Regions from separate parts of the Saccharopolyspora erythraea genome, predicted to be linked through region 2. Evidence: riboswitches for the same ligand, from Rfam matches in the RefSeq annotation. Region 2 holds a riboswitch; each other region holds the start of a gene.

Region 1 (5,529 bases), 2.7 Mb from region 2:
GCCCCCGAACGGATCAGGTACACCAGCGAGCACGAGTGGGTTCTGCCCAGCGGTGAGAACACCGTTCGCGTCGGAATCACCGACTACGCCCAGCGCCAGCTCGGCGACGTGGTCTTCGTCCAGCTCCCCGACGAGGGGAGCAAGGTGAGCGTCGGCGAGAGCATGGGCGAGGTCGAGTCGACCAAGAGCGTCTCGGAGCTCTACGCCCCGGTCGAGGGAGAGGTCGTCAAGGGCAACGAGCGCCTGGGCGACGAGCCGGACCTGGTCAACACGGACCCGTTCGGCGACGGCTGGATGGTCGAGATCCGGCTGGCAGACCCGGCCGCGCTCGACCAGCTGCTCGACGAGAACGCCTACCAGCAGCTGACCGACCAGGACTGATCGTCGATCTCGGCGGTGTCCTCGGCCTTTGTCGGGACTCGCGCGCAACTCGCCGTTGACGACACGGTACGTTGGAAGACACTTCGCACGATCTATCCGCGTAGAGGAGAGCTCAGGTGAGCCACAACAGCGGCTCCGGCGACGTTCCGCCGGAGCAGTCACCGGAGACCACCTCGGTCTTCAGGCCCTTCCTCTCGGAGCCGGAAAGCACCGAGAGCGCGCCCGCGGAGCAGCCTGCCGCGTCCGGGGTCGACGCGCTGCCCGCGGGGGCCGCCCTGCTGGTGGTCAAGCGCGGCCCGAACGCGGGTTCGCGATTCCTGCTCGACCGGGACACCACCAGCGCCGGACGCCATCCGGACAGCGACATCTTCCTGGACGACGTCACGGTCTCGCGGCGGCACGCCGAGTTCCGCCGGGAGGGCAACGACTTCGTGGTCGTCGACGTGGGCAGCCTCAACGGCACCTACGTCAACCGCGAGCCGGTGGACACCTCGGTGCTCGCCAACGGCGACGAGGTGCAGATCGGGAAGTTCCGGTTGGTCTTTTTGACCGGCCCGATCGACGGGGGACAAGGCCGCTAGGCGGCATGAGGAGCGGGCATCGGGGCGGCGCCGAGCAACCGGCGCCGCCCCGGTCGTTCGCGGTACTGCGCGCACCCGCGCGGCGACCCGGCCGGAACCGCCCGCGGATGCACCGGGACCCCAGGCGAATCACGTGTTTGCAGTTGAGTTTCGGGGTCTTCCGACCGCCCCTACGGGACCGGTCGGCGGTGTATCGTGCTGAGTGTTGCTCAATGGTGAGCTCAGGTATCGGTTCTCGGCCTGCCGAGCGCGCCAGGCCGCGGAAAACGGTGGCTGATCGACAGCCGAGGGATGGGCGTGTCCGCCGTATCGCGGGTAGCGTCGGAGACGCCGGTGCGAGATCCTCGACGAGGACGTCACGCCCCGGCGCGCTGGAGGAGGCGATTTGACGATGAGCAGCGAGATGCGCGTCGTCGGCGTGCGAGTGGAACTACCAGCCAACCAGCCGATCCTGTTGCTGCGCGAGACCGAGGGCGAGCGCTACCTGCCGATCTGGATCGGCTCGGTGGAGGCGACCGCAATCGCGTTGGAGCAGCAGGGCGTGCGCCCCGCCAGACCCCTGACCCACGACCTGCTCAAGGACGTCATCGGGGCGCTGGGGCGGGACCTGGAGCAGGTCCGCATCACCGACCTGCAGGAGGGCACGTTCTACGCGGAGCTCGTCTTCGACGGTGACGTGCGGGTCTCGGCCAGGCCGAGCGACTCGGTCGCGCTGGCGCTGCGGGTGGGTGTGCCGATCCACGCCGACGAGTCGGTGCTGGACGAGGCCGGGCTGATCATCCCGGACGAACAGGAGGACGAGGTCGAGAAGTTCCGGGAGTTCCTGGACTCGGTCTCGCCGGAGGACTTCCGCGGCGCCGACACCTGAGCCGGCGCCCGTTGCGGGCTTGGACGGGCCCCCGGCGCGCGGTCGCGCCGGGGGCCTCGTCGTCTCCCCGCGCGTCGCGTTGACCTCCCCCCTGGGCGGGCTTACCGTCGAAGACACGCGAATTGCCCGCTTGTGATTCCCGTGCGACCTGCTCGTGCGGCGGCGGGCGTTCGCAGCCCTGAGTCACGCACGGTCCAGGGCCTTGGCGGTCGGTCGGCATCATGCCGGACGAGGGGAGGCAGGCGTGGTCGAGGAGGCACCCAACCGGGATGCTGCCGCGGAGCAGGGTGAGCTGTTCCCGGACGCCTCGGTACCGGACGAGCTCGTCGGCTACCGCGGCCCCGCAGCCTGCCAGATCGCGGGCATCACCTACCGCCAGCTCGACTACTGGGCGCGCACCAAGCTGGTGGGGCCGTCCATAAGAGGTGCGGCGGGCTCGGGCTCCCAGCGGCTGTACTCGTTCAAGGACATCCTGGTGCTCAAGGTGGTCAAGCGACTGCTGGACACCGGTGTTTCGCTGCACAACATCCGCGTCGCCGTGGACCACCTCCGCCACCGGGGCGTGCAGGACCTCGCCAGGATCACGCTGTTCAGCGACGGCACGACCGTCTACGAGTGCACCTCCGCCGAGGAGGTGGTCGACCTGCTGCAGGGCGGCCAGGGGGTTTTCGGCATCGCCGTCAGCGGCGCGATGCGCGAAATCAGCGGAACCATCCACGAGTTCCCCGCGGAGCGCGCCGACGGTGTGGAGGTCACCGCATCCGTGACCGACGAGCTGGCGCGCCGCCGCCGGGACCGCCAGACCGGCTGACACCCGGCTGAGCCGGATGGGCCGGATGGATGCGGTGCGTGGCCGGCCGGGCGCGGTGCGAGGGTCCTCCCGCGCCTCCAGATCAGGTAGGCTACGCGGCATCGCAGACCCCGCGCGGGAGAGTCCGCGCCGGTCAGAGCACCGGTGCGGCGCCGAAGGAGCAACCACTCCCCGACAACCTCTCAGGCCAACCGGACCGCGCGGGCGAGATACCTCTGGAAAGCGGGTCGTCACGGCAGTGGTGACCCCGCCGACGGTGCAAGCCCGGTGCGATCCGGGTGAAGCTCTCAGGCGTTCGCGCAGCGGACATTGACAGAGGGGGAGGGCAGCACCCGCCGTGCTGCCGAGCCCTGTGTCCGCCGCGAAAAATCGAGGTTTGGCGATGACCGACGTGACCCATGACCGCATCCCGCTCGCCGCACTGGAGCACGGCACCCCGTTCGCCGACCGCCACGTGGGTCCCGCTCCCGCCGAGCTGGCCCGCATGCTGGACGTGATCGGGGTCGGCTCGCTGGAGGAGCTGGGCCAGAGCGCGGTCCCGGAGGGCATCCGCGAGCGCGACCTGCACCTGGCGCTGCCCGAGCCCGCGACCGAGGCGCAGGCCCTGGCCGAGCTGCGTGAGCTGGCCGGGCGGTGCCGCCCGCATGCCGAGATGATCGGCCTGGGCTACTACGGCACCGTGACCCCGCCGGTGATCCTGCGCAACGTGCTGGAGAGCCCCGCCTGGTACACCGCCTACACCCCGTACCAGCCGGAGATCTCGCAGGGGCGCCTGGAGGCGCTGCTGAACTTCCAGACGATGGTCGCCGACCTGACCGGTGTGCCGGTGGCCAACGCCTCGATGCTGGACGAGGCGACCGCGGCCGCCGAGGGCATGACCCTGGTCCGGAGGGCCGGGCGGTCGAAGTCGCCGCGGTTCGTCGTCGACGCCGACACCATGCCCCAGACGCTGGAGGTGCTGCGCACCCGCGCCGAGCCGCTGGGCATCGAGGTCGTGGTGGCCGACCTGTCCGAGGGAGCCTCCGGCCTGCCCGAGGGTGAGTTCTTCGGCGCCCTGCTGGCCTACCCGGGCGCCTCCGGCGCGCTGCGCGACCAGGAGGCGGTCGTCGCCGAGGTCCACGAGCGCGGGGCGATGGCGGTGGTGTCCGCCGACCTGCTCGCGCTGACGCTGCTACGCGCGCCCGGTGAGATCGGCGCGGACGTCGTCGTCGGCACCACCCAGCGCTTCGGCGTGCCGATGGGCTTCGGCGGCCCGCACGCCGGCTACATGGCGGTCCGCAAGGGCATCGAGCGCCAGCTGCCGGGCCGGCTGGTGGGCGTCAGCGTCGACAGCGACGGCAACCAGGCCTACCGGCTGGCGCTGCAGACCCGCGAGCAGCACATCCGCCGCGAGAAGGCCACCAGCAACATCTGCACCGCGCAGGTCCTGCTGGCGGTCGTGGCGTCGATGTACGCGGTGTACCACGGTCCGGCCGGGTTGAAGGCGATCGCGACCAGGGCGCACCGGATGGCCGCCGTGCTGGCCGAGCGGCTGCGCCGCGGCGGCGTCGAGGTCGTGCACCGGGAGTTTTTCGACACGCTCGTCGCTCGAGTGCCCGGCAAGGCCGACGACGTCGTGTCCGCCGCCCGCCGGGAGGGCGTGAACCTGCGCCGCGTGGACGGCGACCACGTCGGCGTGAGCTGCGACGAGACCACCACCCGCGCCCGGCTGGCCACGGTGTGGAAGGCGTTCGGGCTCCCCGAGCAGCCCGATGTCGAGGAGCTCGACGCCGAGACCCCGGACGCGCTGCCCACCGGTCTCCTGCGCACCTCGGAGTACCTCACGCACCCGGTGTTCCACACCCACCGCTCGGAGACCTCCCTGCTGCGCTACCTGCGCGAGCTCTCGGACAAGGACGTCGCGCTGGACCGCAGCATGATCCCGCTGGGCTCGTGCACGATGAAGCTCAACGCGACCGCCGAGATGGAGTCGATCACCTGGCCGGAGTTCTCCGGGCTGCACCCGTTCGCGCCCGCGCAGGACGCCGAGGGGCTGCTCAGGATCGTCTCCGACCTGGAGGGCTGGCTGGCCGAGATCACCGGCTACGACGCGGTGAGCCTGCAGCCCAACGCCGGCAGCCAGGGCGAGTTCGCCGGTCTGCTCGCCATCCGCGCCTACCACCACAGCCGTGGTGAGGCCGAGCGGGACGTCTGCCTCATCCCGGCCAGCGCGCACGGCACCAACGCCGCGAGCGCCATCATGGCCGGTCTGCGCGTCGTCGTGGTGCGCTGCGACGACCAGGGCAACATCGAGATGGACCACCTGCGCGAGGTCGTCGAGGAGCACAAGGACGACCTTGCCGCGATCATGATCACCTACCCGTCCACGCACGGCGTCTACGAGGACACCGTGCAGCAGGTCTGCGGGCTGGTGCACGACGCGGGCGGGCAGGTCTACGTCGACGGCGCGAACCTCAACGCGCTGATCGGCCTGGCCCGGATGGGCAAGTTCGGCTCCGACGTCTCGCACCTGAACCTGCACAAGACCTTCTGCATCCCGCACGGCGGCGGCGGGCCGGGCGTCGGCCCGATCGGTGTCCGCGCGCACCTGGCGCCGTTCCTGCCGAACCACCCGCTCCAGCCCGCGGCGGGCCCCTCGACCGGGGTGGGACCGATCAGCGCGGCGCCGTGGGGCAGCGCGTCGATCCTGCCGATCTCGTGGGCCTACGTGCGGATGATGGGTTCCGACGGCCTGCGCAGGGCGACGCTGACCGCCGTCGCGGCCGCCAACTACGTCGCCCGCAGGCTCGACGAGTACTTCCCGGTGCTCTACACCGGTTCGGGCGGCTTCGTGGCCCACGAGTGCATCCTGGACCTGCGGCCCATCACCAAGTCCAGCGGTATCACGG
Region 2 (5,529 bases):
GCCTTCAGGTCGTCCAGCGCCGAGTTCACCGCGTCGCGCACGAGCTCGCCCGCCGTCTCGTGGTCACCGGCGAAGAAGCCCGGCGCGAGCTCGACCCGCTCGACCCGCCCGTCGGCTCCGACCGCCACCTCGACCGCACCGTCCCCGGCCGCACCGCTGCCCTGGATCGCCATGCCCTGCATGCCCTGCTCCCCCACCACTTGCCTCCGGACGTCGTCGGGACGGTTGTTCCGCGCACCATCCCACACGCTTTCGCCGCCACGGCAACCCGACCGGTAGCCCGGAAGCGTGACGGCCGGCGGCCCCGGAACGCTGGGCTCCGGGACCACCGGCCGTCTGGGTGCGACCTCAGGTCAGTGGTGGCCCTTGCCGCCGCCGAACAACTTGTTCTTGACCTGGTCGATCTTGTGCTTGTTCTTCGGGTCCGAGGCGTACTTCTTGGCCCGGTTCAACGCCTGGCGCCCCTGCGGGCTCTTGGCGAAGTCGGCCACCTTCTTGAACAGCGACATCACGGCTCCTGCGATCTGGATCAGGTCGTGTCCAGGGTACCGCCACCGGGGTGCGCCACGCCGCTACCGATCCACCCACCCGGGCACGAACCGGTCATCTCACCCCACGCGGGCGCGCGGTCAGCCGAGCACGCCGCTGACCGAGGCGTGGCCCTTGAGGAGGTTGCGGGCGATGGTGCGGCGCTGGATCTCGTCGGTGCCCTCGAAGATCCGCAGCAGCCGCAGGTCCCGGTACCAGCGCTCGACCGGCAGCTCCCTGGTGTAGCCCATGCCGCCGTGGATCTGCATGACCCGGTCGACGATCTCGTTGGCCCGCACCCCGCCGTAGAGCTTGGCGATGGACTGCGCGTGCCGGGAGTCCATGCCCTGGTCGACCTGCCAGGCGGCCTGCAGCACCAGCCAGCGCAGCGCCTCGATCTCCACCGCCGAGTCGGCGATCATCCACTGGATGGCCTGCCGCTCGGCGATCGGCTCGCCGAAGGTCTCCCTGGACCTGGCGTAGTCCATGCCCATCTCCAGCAGCCGCTCGCAGTTGCCGAGCGCCCGCGCGGGCAGCAGGTAGCGGCCCCGGCCGATCCACTGCATCGCGAGCGCGAAGCCCTTTCCCCGCTCGCCGAGGATGTTGGCGTCGGGCACCCGCACGCCGTCGAACACCAGCGCGGCGGGCTGGCGCTCCCGCTCGCCCATGATCGCGATCGGCTCGGACTTCCAGCCCATGTCGCGGTCCACCAGGAAGCAGGTGACCCCGCCCGCGGCGCCCTTCTCCTTGTCGGTGACGGCGAAGACCATCGCGAAGTCGGCGTCGATGCCGCCGGTGATGAACGTCTTCTCGCCGTTGATCACCCACTCGTCGCCGTCCTTGTGGGCGGTGGCGCGGATGTTCCTGGCGTCGGACCCGGCACCCGGCTCGGTGATCGCGAAGCAGGACTTGCGCTCGCCGGAGATGGTCGGCAGCAGGTAGCGCTGCTTCTGCTCCTCGTTGGCGTGGTAGAGGATGTTGTCGGCGTAGCCGCCGAAGCGGAACGGCACGAAGGTGCGGCCGAGCTCGACCTCGATCAGGGCCGTCATGACCGCCGACAGGCCCATGCCGCCGTACTCCTCCGGCGTCTGCACGCCCCAGAACCCGGCCTGCTTCGCCTTCTGCTGGAGCTCGCCGAGCTCGGTCGTGGTCAGCCCCGCTTCACCGGCGCGTTCGCGACGCAGGACCTCCTGCTCCAGCGGCATCAGCTCCCGCTGCACGAAGTTGCGCACCCAGTCGCGGATGTCGCGTTCGGTGTCGGAGAGGGCGAAGTCGACCATCTGGGCTTCCTTTCCCGGGAACGGGGTGCCTGCCTGGCGCCCGCCCCGACTGGCGGGGCCGTAACTAACGACGTTAGTTTTGTGGCAGCCTAAGACCGCCCCGGCGACGGCCGCAAGAGGCGACCCTTGGAGACCGACCGTGCCCAGACCCAGCAATCCCCTGCTTTCCGCCGACCGGATCCGCCGGGCCGGGCTGGAGATCATCGACGCGCGGGGACTGGAGGGCCTGTCGATGCGCGGGCTCGCCGACGAGCTCGGGGTCAAGGCGTCCTCGCTCTACAACCACGTGCCCGCCAAGGAGCAGCTGCTCCAGGAGATCGCCGACGACGTCACCGCCTCGGTCGACGTCTCCGGTTTCGAGGCCGGCTGGCCGACCGGCATCCGGACCTGGGCCCGCTCCTACCGCGCCGCTCTGACCGCGCACCCGAACCTGGTGCCCTACATCGCCTACGGTCCCGCGCGGCGCGAGGCGGCGCTGCGCCGCGCCGACGCCGTGCACGGCGGGCTGACCAGGGCGGGATGGCCGCAGCGCTACGCGACAATGATCGGCGCGTCGACGAAGTACCTGGTCGTGGGCTCGGCGATGGGGTCGTTCTCGGCCGGGTTCGTCGACGACGCCGAGGTCTACGACGAGCGCTTCCCGCACCTGGACCGCGCGCACCTGCTGCGCGGGCACGCCGCCGAGATCGACAACGACAGCTTCGAGCTGGCCCTGGCGGCCCTCATCGACGGGCTGCACCGCCTGTACCACGACCTCGTCGGCGCGGACGGCCCGCGGGAGCGGGACCGGACGGAAGGCTGAGCCGGACGGCGTAGCCGAGACGGCTCGTGAGCTGGACCAGATGGCGGTCGATCAGCAGGGCCACATGACGGTCCGAGAGCTGGGCCGGACGCGGGGTCAGGGTGGTGCCGAGAACGTTCCCGGCACCGAGATCACTCCGGCGTCCGGTTGACTGGGACACCCCGTCTACGTAGCGTCCTCGGCCAGAACGACAACCGAAAACCGCAGCCGACGACGTCGTGCGGGAGAGTCCTCACCAGGGGTGAGGCGCCGAAGGAGCAATACTCCCCGCCAAACTCTCAGGCCCAGTCACCGCGCGGCACCAGGCTGAACACGGAGAAAAGCAGGGGCGCGCGAGCGCCTCTCGCCCAAGGTGCAAGCCGCGCGTTCCGGCGCGGTGAAACTCTCAGGCCAATGACTCCGGGGAGACCGCCGACCAGCGCATGCCCGCGCGGGTCGCAGTCGAGCGGGCCCGGATAAGGTTGAGGCCGAAGTGAGCGGCCCGGCACTCGACTGCCGACCGGCGCCCACCAGGAGGAGTTCCGCACCATGTCGTCGCCCCGGCTGACACCCCTGCACGAGATCCACGAAGCGCTCGGCGCCACCTTCACCGAGTTCGCCGGCTGGCGGATGCCGCTGCGCTACTCGGGCGACGCGGCCGAGCACAACGCGGTGCGCACCGCCGCCGGCCTGTTCGACCTGACCCACATGGGCGAAATCCGCATCAGCGGTCCGCAGGCGCCAGAGGCCCTGGACTACGCGCTGGTGGCCAACGCGTCGGCCATCACCGTCGGCCGGGCCCGCTACACCATGATCTGCAACGCCGAGGGCGGCGTCCTCGACGACCTGATCGTCTACCGGCTGGGCGAGCAGGAATACCTGGTGGTGGCCAACGCCGCCAACGCCGCGGTGGTCTCGGCCGAGCTGGCCGAGCGGGTCGCCCGGTTCGAGGCGAGCCACGAGGACGTCTCCGACGACTACGCGCTCATCGCCGTGCAGGGCCCGAAGGCGGTGGACATCCTCGCGCCGCTGACCAGCACGGACCTGAGCACGGTCAAGTACTACGCCGGCTACCGCAGCGAGGTCGCGGGCGCGGACGTCATGCTCGCCCGCACCGGCTACACCGGCGAGGACGGCTTCGAGCTGTTCACCTCCCCCGACGACGCCCCCGCCGTGTGGCAGGCGCTGGCCGACTCCGGCGCCGAGCACGGGCTGCGCCCGGCCGGGCTGTCCTGCCGCGACACGCTGCGGCTTGAGGCGGGCATGCCGCTGTACGGCAACGAGCTGTCGGCGGAGCTGACGCCGTTCCACGCCAACCTCGGCCGGGTCGTCAAGCTCGACAAGCCCGGCGACTTCGTGGGCAAGGCGCCGCTGGCCGCGGCCGCCGAGAAGCCCACCGAGCGGACCCTGGTCGGCCTGCGGTGCGACCAGCGCCGCTCCCCCCGCCACGGCTACCGGGTGCTCGACGCCGGCGGAGCCGAGATCGGCGTCGTCACCAGCGGCGCGCCCTCCCCGACCCTGGGCCACCCGATCGCGATGGCCTACGTCGACCGGGAGCACGCCGAGCCCGGCACCGCCCTGCAGGTCGACATCCGCGGCACGGCCGTCCCGGTAGAGGTCGTCGCACTGCCCTTCTACCGCCGCAACGCCTGACCAGCCACCGAAGCCGAGATCCAACAGGAGGCAAAACATGTCGACACCCGGACAGTTCAACAGCGAGCTCTCCGTCGTGGACCCCGAGGTGGCTGCGGCGGTGGGTGCCGAGCTGGGTCGTCAGCAGACGACGCTGGAGATGATCGCTTCGGAGAACTTCGCGCCGCAGGCGGTGTTGCAGGCGCAGGGGTCGGTTCTGACCAACAAGTACGCCGAGGGGTATCCGGGCAAGCGCTACTACGGTGGCTGCGAGCACGTCGATGTCGTCGAGCAGCTGGCCATCGACCGGGTCAAGGAGCTGTTCGGCGCCTCGTTCGCCAACGTGCAGCCGCACTCGGGTGCGCAGGCCAACGCCGCGGCGATGTTCGCGCTGCTCAAGCCCGGTGACACGATCATGGGCCTGGACCTGGCCCACGGCGGGCACCTCACGCACGGGATGCGGATCAACTTCTCCGGCAAGCTCTACAACGTGGTGCCCTACCACGTCCGCGACGACGACCACCGCGTCGACATGGACGAGGTCGCCCGGCTGGCCCGCGAGCACCAGCCGCGGATGATCATCGCGGGCTGGTCGGCCTACCCGCGTCAGCTGGACTTCGCACGGTTCCGCGAGATCGCCGACGAGGTCGGGGCCTACCTGATGGTCGACATGGCCCACTTCGCCGGGCTGGTGGCCGCGGGGCTGCACCCGAACCCGGTGCCGCACGCGCACGTGGTCACCACCACCACGCACAAGACCCTCGGCGGCCCGCGCGGCGGGGTCATCCTGTCCGGCGACGAGGAGTTCACCAAGAAGTTCAACTCGGCGGTGTTCCCCGGCCAGCAGGGCGGTCCGCTGGAGCACGTGATCGCGGGCAAGGCGGTGCTGTTCAAGCTCGCCGCCGGTGAGGAGTTCCGCGACCGGCAGCGGCGCACCCTGGAAGGCGCGAAGATCCTGGCCGAGCGGCTGCTGGCCGACGACGCGGCCAAGGCCGGGGTCCGGCTGGTCTCCGGTGGCACCGACGTGCACCTGGTGCTGGTGGACCTGCGGGACTCCGAGCTGGACGGCAAGCAGGCCGAGGACCGGCTGCACGAGATCGGGATCACGGTCAACCGCAACGCCGTGCCCAACGACCCGCGCCCGCCGATGGTGACCTCCGGCCTGCGCATCGGCACCCCGGCACTGGCCACCCGCGGCTTCGGCAAGACCGAGTTCACCGAGGTCGCCGACATCATCGCCGAAGCACTCTCGCCGGAGTTCGACGAGGCCACCAGCGCCAAGCTGCGCGCCCGGGTCGAGGCGCTGGC
Region 3 (5,529 bases), 2.8 Mb from region 2:
CGACCTTCATCCCATCGGGTGGTTATCGATTCCGGGTGAAATCGCCGGAATGACATTGCTCCAGTCGTCGGCAAACAGCCGATCGTGTCCTACACTGTGAGTGGCGGCCTGCTCCCGGTGACCCCCAGGCTGGTTGAGCGGGCCGCCCCAACATGCGTTGGTCTGCTCGGCCCCCGATCCACTCCGGCTCACGGCCCACCACGTGCCCGCATGCGGTCGTGTTCGGTCCTTTTCACCCGGGATTCGCCGGGTGTGCTGGCGAGAGGTTCCGGCGACCGGCGCGGTAGCGCTGAGTGATCGCCGTCGACGTTCTCCGGACGCGCGACCGCGCGTGGTTCCGGACGGGGCGCGGAACCACGCGCGGTCGGGGTCGGAATCGGCCCGGAGTCAGCTCAGGACGTCGTCCAGCGAGGCGGAGGACAGGCCGTGGGCCTCGGCGACCGGCTGGTTGACCAGCTTGCCGTCGTGGGTGTTGACGCCCAGCGCCAGCGCCTGGTCCGCGCGGCAGGCGTTCTGCCACCCGTTGTCGGCGATGCGCAGCGCGTACGGCAGCGTCACGTTGGTCAGCGCGTGCGTCGAGGTGTTCGGGACCGCGCCCGGCATGTTCGCCACGCAGTAGAAGACCGAGTCGTGCACGCGGTAGGTCGGGTCGTCGTGCGTCGTGGGACGCGAGTCGGCGAAGCAGCCGCCCTGGTCGATGGCGATGTCCACCAGCACGCTGCCCGGCTTCATCTCCGAGACCAGGTGGTTGGAGACCAGCTTCGGGGCCTTCGCACCCGGGATCAGCACCGCGCCGATCACCAGATCGGCGGCGCGGACGGCCTGCTCGACCGTGTAGCGGTTGGACGCCACGGTGCGGATCTGGCCGCGGAAGTCGCGGTCGATCTCGCGCAGCTTGTCGACGTTGGTGTCGAGCAGCTCCACGTCGGCACCCATGCCCAGCGCGACGCTGGCCGCGTTCAGGCCGGCGACACCGCCGCCGATCACCACGACGCGGGCCGGGTGCACACCCGGCACACCGCCCGGCAGGACGCCGCGGCCGCCGCTCGGGCGCATCAGCGCGTAGGCGCCCATCTGCGGCGCCAGCCGCCCGGCGACCTCGCTCATCGGCGCCAGCAGCGGCAGGCTGCCGTTGCCGCTCTGCACGGTCTCGTAGGCGATGCCGGTGACGCCGGAGGCGAGCATGGCCTCGGTCAGCTCCGAGGAAGCCGCCAGGTGCAGGTAGGTGAACAGCACCTGGTCGCGGCGCAGCCGCGGGTACTCCTCGGCGATGGGCTCCTTGACCTTGAGGACGAGCTGGCCCTCGGCCCACACCTCGTCGGCGGTCGGCAGGACCTTCGCGCCTGCGGCGAGGTAGTCCTCGTCGGGGATGGACGACCCGGCACCCGCCTGCGCCTCGACGAAGACCTCGTGGCCGCGGCTGGTGAATTCGTGCACGCCGGCCGGCGTGATCGCGACCCGGTACTCGTTGTTCTTGATCTCGCGCGGAACTGCGATCTTCACGGCGCAATCCTTTCTCGGTCTGTTGCGCATCACGATCCGCCGCCGTCGCCGGGCTCGCATCATTCCGCGCAGATGAGATTGCCCAGGTGGGTTTGTGCCGCGGGCACAACGGTGCTCCGCAGCGCCCTGCCGCCGATCACGGTTCGTGCGGGATGCGCGGTCCGTGCTCGCACCGCGAGTGCGCGGTGCTCCTTCGCCGATGGAGGGCGGGTTCGGGACGACGTCGCCCCGGTTTCACCCGTGCGGGTGGCTAGCGCTGGCGGGCCCACCGCGCGGCGAGGAGCTGCACGAGCAGGGCGGACCGGACGTCGGGGTCGTCGAGGTCGACGTCGACGAGCTGGGTGATCCGCTTCATCCGGTACCGGAAGGTGTTCGGGTGCACGCGCAGGTCGTGGCTGGCCGTGCGCGGGTCGCCGGGGTGGCGCAGCCAGGCGTGCAGCGTGTTCAGGTACTCGGTGCCCTGCGAGCGGTCGTGCTCCCGCAACAACGGCAGCGGCCCCAGCGAGCCGACCCCGGCGTCGGTGGCGGTGCCCGCCATCCGGTTGAGCACCAGCAGGTGCCAGAGGTCCTCGTACACCGCGAGCCGGTCGGGCACCTGCCCCGCGCGCAGCAGGGCGAGCAGCTCGTCGGCCTCCGACCGCGACCGGTGCAGGTCCGCGACGCCGACCGCCGTACCCACCGCCACCAGCGGTTTCGCCTGGCCTTCGGCCGCGGTCAGCGCGTCGCGCAGCACCGGCCAGCCGCCAGCCCCCGGCCGGTCGGGCACGAGCGCGTAGAGGACGTTGCCGACCTCGGTCACCAGCGGCCTGCGACCGACGCCGCGGGTGATCCACTCCCACATCGCCAGCCGGTGCCCCTCAGCCTCCTCGGCCGACGTGCTGACCTCGATCGCGGCCACCCGGTGCGGGTCGTGCGAGACCCCCAGCTCGCTCGCGGCGACCCGCCAGCGGTCGCCGCCCTCCAGCAGCTGGCGCACCTGGTCGGCCGAGCGCTGCCGCTCCGCGTCGGCGACGGCCCGCCAGCGCAGCAGTTGCAGCGCGACCAGCGGGGCGGTGTCGGCGAAGGCCGTCGAGCGCTCCACGGAGACCTCGCCGGGCACCACCGCCCACATCGACCCCAGCAGCTCGCCGCCCATCCGGATCGGCACCACCAGCCTGGGCAGCGTGCCGTCCTGCTGACCGGGCACGAAGATCGCCGAACTGCCCTTGCTGAGCTGCCGGAACGTGCCGCGCGCGCGGAACTTGGCGAGCACGTCGTCGGGCTGCTTGCGGCCCATGATCGTCGACACCCGGGCCGGGTCGGTCAGGTCCTGGCGCGCCGAGTACGCCAGCACCTGGGAGTGCGCGTCCTCGATGGTCACCGGGGCGTCGACCACGTCGGCCACGGCGTCGGCCAGCTTGAACAGGTCGCCCAGACCGGGGCTTCGGGTGTCGGTGTCCTCCACCGCCGTGCCCGCCAGCGCGGCCCGGATCAGCCACACCAGCTGCGCCCACGCCGTGCCCGGCCGCACCTCCACCAGCGCGAGCCCGGTGTCCTCCGCGGTGGTGAGGACGGCCGGGTCCCCGCAAAGAGGCGGCTTGAGCAGGACCGCGGCCGCACCCTGCGCGCCGCACTCGCGCGTCAGGCGCACGGCCGCGTCGCGGTCGCCCACGGCCACGCCGAGCACCAGGTCTCCTTCGGCGACCGTCAGCGGCTGGTCGGGTTCGGCGATCACGACGTCGCCGACGCAGTCGGTGGAACCGGGCAGGATCACGGTTCGCAACAGCGTCGGCCCGACCCGCTCGATCACCGCCCGGATGTCCAGCATCACCAGCCTCCTCGTTGGGGCCCCAGCGTCTTCCCAGCCTAAACACGCTCGCCGGCGGGTGGTCGGCCGCGCACGCGGGGCGCCCGGCCGTGGGGGAGCCATTGACAGCTCGGCAGCTCCGTTTATGGTTCGTGTCGGTACACCCACAACCGCATACCGGCCGCAGACCCCGGGCGGGAGAGCCCCTGCGCTGCCGCGCGAGCAGCAGAACAGGGCGCCGAAGGAGCAAGACTCCCCGCAAACTCTCAGGCACCCATGACCGTCCGGGCGAGGCGACTCTGGAAAGCGTGCGTTCCGACGCCGCACCCACGGTGCAAGCCGCGACGGCGCGGTGAAGCTCTCAGGTTCCGCAACAGAGGGGGAGGCACACCATCCCGGGCATCGCCATGCCCTCGACAGCGACGGAGCCTCCCGCATGTCCCTTCCCGCCAACCTGCGCTACACCCGCGAGCACGAGTGGATCGAGGACCGCGACGACGTGGTCCGCATCGGCATCACCCCCTACGCCGCCGAGGCGCTCGGCGACATCGTCTACGTGCAGCTTCCCGCGGTCGGCGAGCAGATCGAGGCCGGCCAGACGTGCGGTGAGCTGGAGTCGACCAAGTCGGTCAGCGACCTCTACGCGCCGGTCACCGGCGAGGTCGTGGCGATCAACGAGTCCGTGGTGGACGATCCTGCCCAGGTCAACGCCGAGCCGTTCGGCGCGGGCTGGCTGCTGGAGGTGCGCGCCACAGGCACCGGCGAGGTGCTCAGCGCCGAGCAGTACGCCGAACTGACCGGGGAGTAGCCGGACGACGGCGCTAGGAGGACGGATCAATGGCGATCAGCGTCTTCGACCTTTTCTCGGTGGGGATCGGACCGTCGAGCTCGCACACGGTGGGACCGATGCGTGCGGCGGCGATGTTCGTTGCGCGGTTGGCTGCCGCGGGACGGTTGTCCGAGGTGTGCCGGGTCAAGGCCGAGTTGTTCGGGTCGTTGGGTGCCACGGGGCATGGTCATGGCAGTCCGAAGGCGGTGCTGCTGGGGCTGGAGGGCCATGCGCCGGAGTCGGTGGACCCGGCGGCGGTGGCGCCGCGGGTGGCCGAGATCGGTGAGACGGGCCGGTTGCGGTTGGACGGGGCGCGCGAGATCGCGTTCTCGGTGGATCGTGATCTGGTGATGCATCGCCGCCGCTCGTTGCCGGTGCATCCGAACGGGATGCGGTTCACCGCGTGGGACGGCTCGGGTGCCGAGCTGGTGTCGTCGGTGTTCTATTCGGTCGGTGGCGGGTTCGTGGTGGACGACGAGGCCACGGGCGCGGACCGGATCAAGCCGGATGCCACCGAGGTCGCGTGGCCGTTCACCACGGGTGAGCGGTTGCTGGCGCGCACCGCGGAGTCGGGGCTGTCGATCAGCGGGGTCATGCTGGCCAACGAGCTGGCGTGGCGCGGTGAGGACGCGGTGCGCAAGGAGTTGCTGCACATCTGGGCCGTGATGGCCGAGTGCGTGGCCAACGGGTGCGCCAACACCGGTGAGCTGCCGGGTGGGTTGCGGGTGCGTCGCCGGGCGGCGGCGTTGGCGTCGAGCCTGACGGCGGCCGACGATCCGATGGAGTGGGTCACGCTGTTCGCACTGGCGGTCAACGAGGAGAACGCCGCGGGTGGCCGGGTGGTCACGGCGCCGACCAACGGCGCGGCGGGGATCGTGCCCGCGGTGCTGCACTACTACACGCGGTTCGTGCCGGGTGCCGATGAGGACGGTGTGGTGCGGTTCTTGCTGGCGGCGGGCGCGATCGGGGTGCTGTTCAAGGAGAACGCGTCGATTTCGGGCGCCGAGGTGGGCTGCCAGGGCGAGGTCGGGTCGGCGTGTTCGATGGCTGCGGCGGGCCTGGCCGAGGTGCTGGGCGGTACGCCCGCGCAGGTGGAGAACGCGGCGGAGATCGCGATGGAGCACAACCTGGGTCTGACGTGTGACCCGATCGGCGGGTTGGTGCAGATTCCGTGCATCGAGCGCAATGCGGTGGCGTCGGTGAAGGCGATCACGGCGGCGCGGATGGCGCTGCGGGGTGATGGTGCGCATTTCGTGTCGTTGGACAAGGTGATCAAGACGATGCGGGAGACCGGCCGGGACATGAAGGTCAAGTACAAGGAGACCGCCCGGGGCGGCCTGGCCGTCAACGTCATCGAATGCTGAGCGCGGTGTTCGTCTGACAGGGCTCCGGAGGTGCTGCACCTCCGGAG

Evidence for each region. A riboswitch is a leader RNA that binds a small molecule or an ion and turns the genes downstream of it on or off. The one in region 2 is predicted to bind glycine.
Region 1: linked by a shared signal. The riboswitch ahead of gcvP (aminomethyl-transferring glycine dehydrogenase) and the one ahead of gcvT (glycine cleavage system aminomethyltransferase GcvT) in region 2 are both predicted to bind glycine.
Region 3: linked by a shared signal. The riboswitch ahead of gcvH (glycine cleavage system protein GcvH) and the one ahead of gcvT (glycine cleavage system aminomethyltransferase GcvT) in region 2 are both predicted to bind glycine.

Annotation. Positions count from the first base shown of each region.
Region 1 is NZ_CP054839.1:4,401,923-4,407,451, forward strand. It holds gene gcvH (glycine cleavage system protein GcvH) at 1-381, shown strand, start outside; gene garA (glycogen accumulation regulator GarA) at 498-962, shown strand; gene HUO13_RS19725 (bifunctional nuclease family protein) at 1,354-1,830, shown strand; gene HUO13_RS19730 (MerR family transcriptional regulator) at 2,075-2,641, shown strand; glycine riboswitch at 2,747-2,850, shown strand; gene gcvP (aminomethyl-transferring glycine dehydrogenase) at 3,024-5,529, shown strand, end outside.
Region 2 is NZ_CP054839.1:1,712,572-1,718,100, forward strand. It holds gene HUO13_RS07910 (YbaB/EbfC family nucleoid-associated protein) at 1-197, opposite strand, end outside; gene HUO13_RS07915 (hypothetical protein) at 354-509, opposite strand; gene HUO13_RS07920 (acyl-CoA dehydrogenase family protein) at 630-1,808, opposite strand; gene HUO13_RS07925 (TetR/AcrR family transcriptional regulator) at 1,948-2,610, shown strand; glycine riboswitch at 2,822-2,914, shown strand; glycine riboswitch at 2,916-3,020, shown strand; gene gcvT (glycine cleavage system aminomethyltransferase GcvT) at 3,139-4,242, shown strand; gene glyA (serine hydroxymethyltransferase) at 4,280-5,529, shown strand, end outside.
Region 3 is NZ_CP054839.1:7,148,107-7,153,635, reverse strand. It holds gene ald (alanine dehydrogenase) at 388-1,503, opposite strand; gene HUO13_RS31965 (PucR family transcriptional regulator) at 1,754-3,310, opposite strand; glycine riboswitch at 3,475-3,582, shown strand; gene gcvH (glycine cleavage system protein GcvH) at 3,726-4,097, shown strand; gene HUO13_RS31955 (L-serine ammonia-lyase) at 4,127-5,482, shown strand.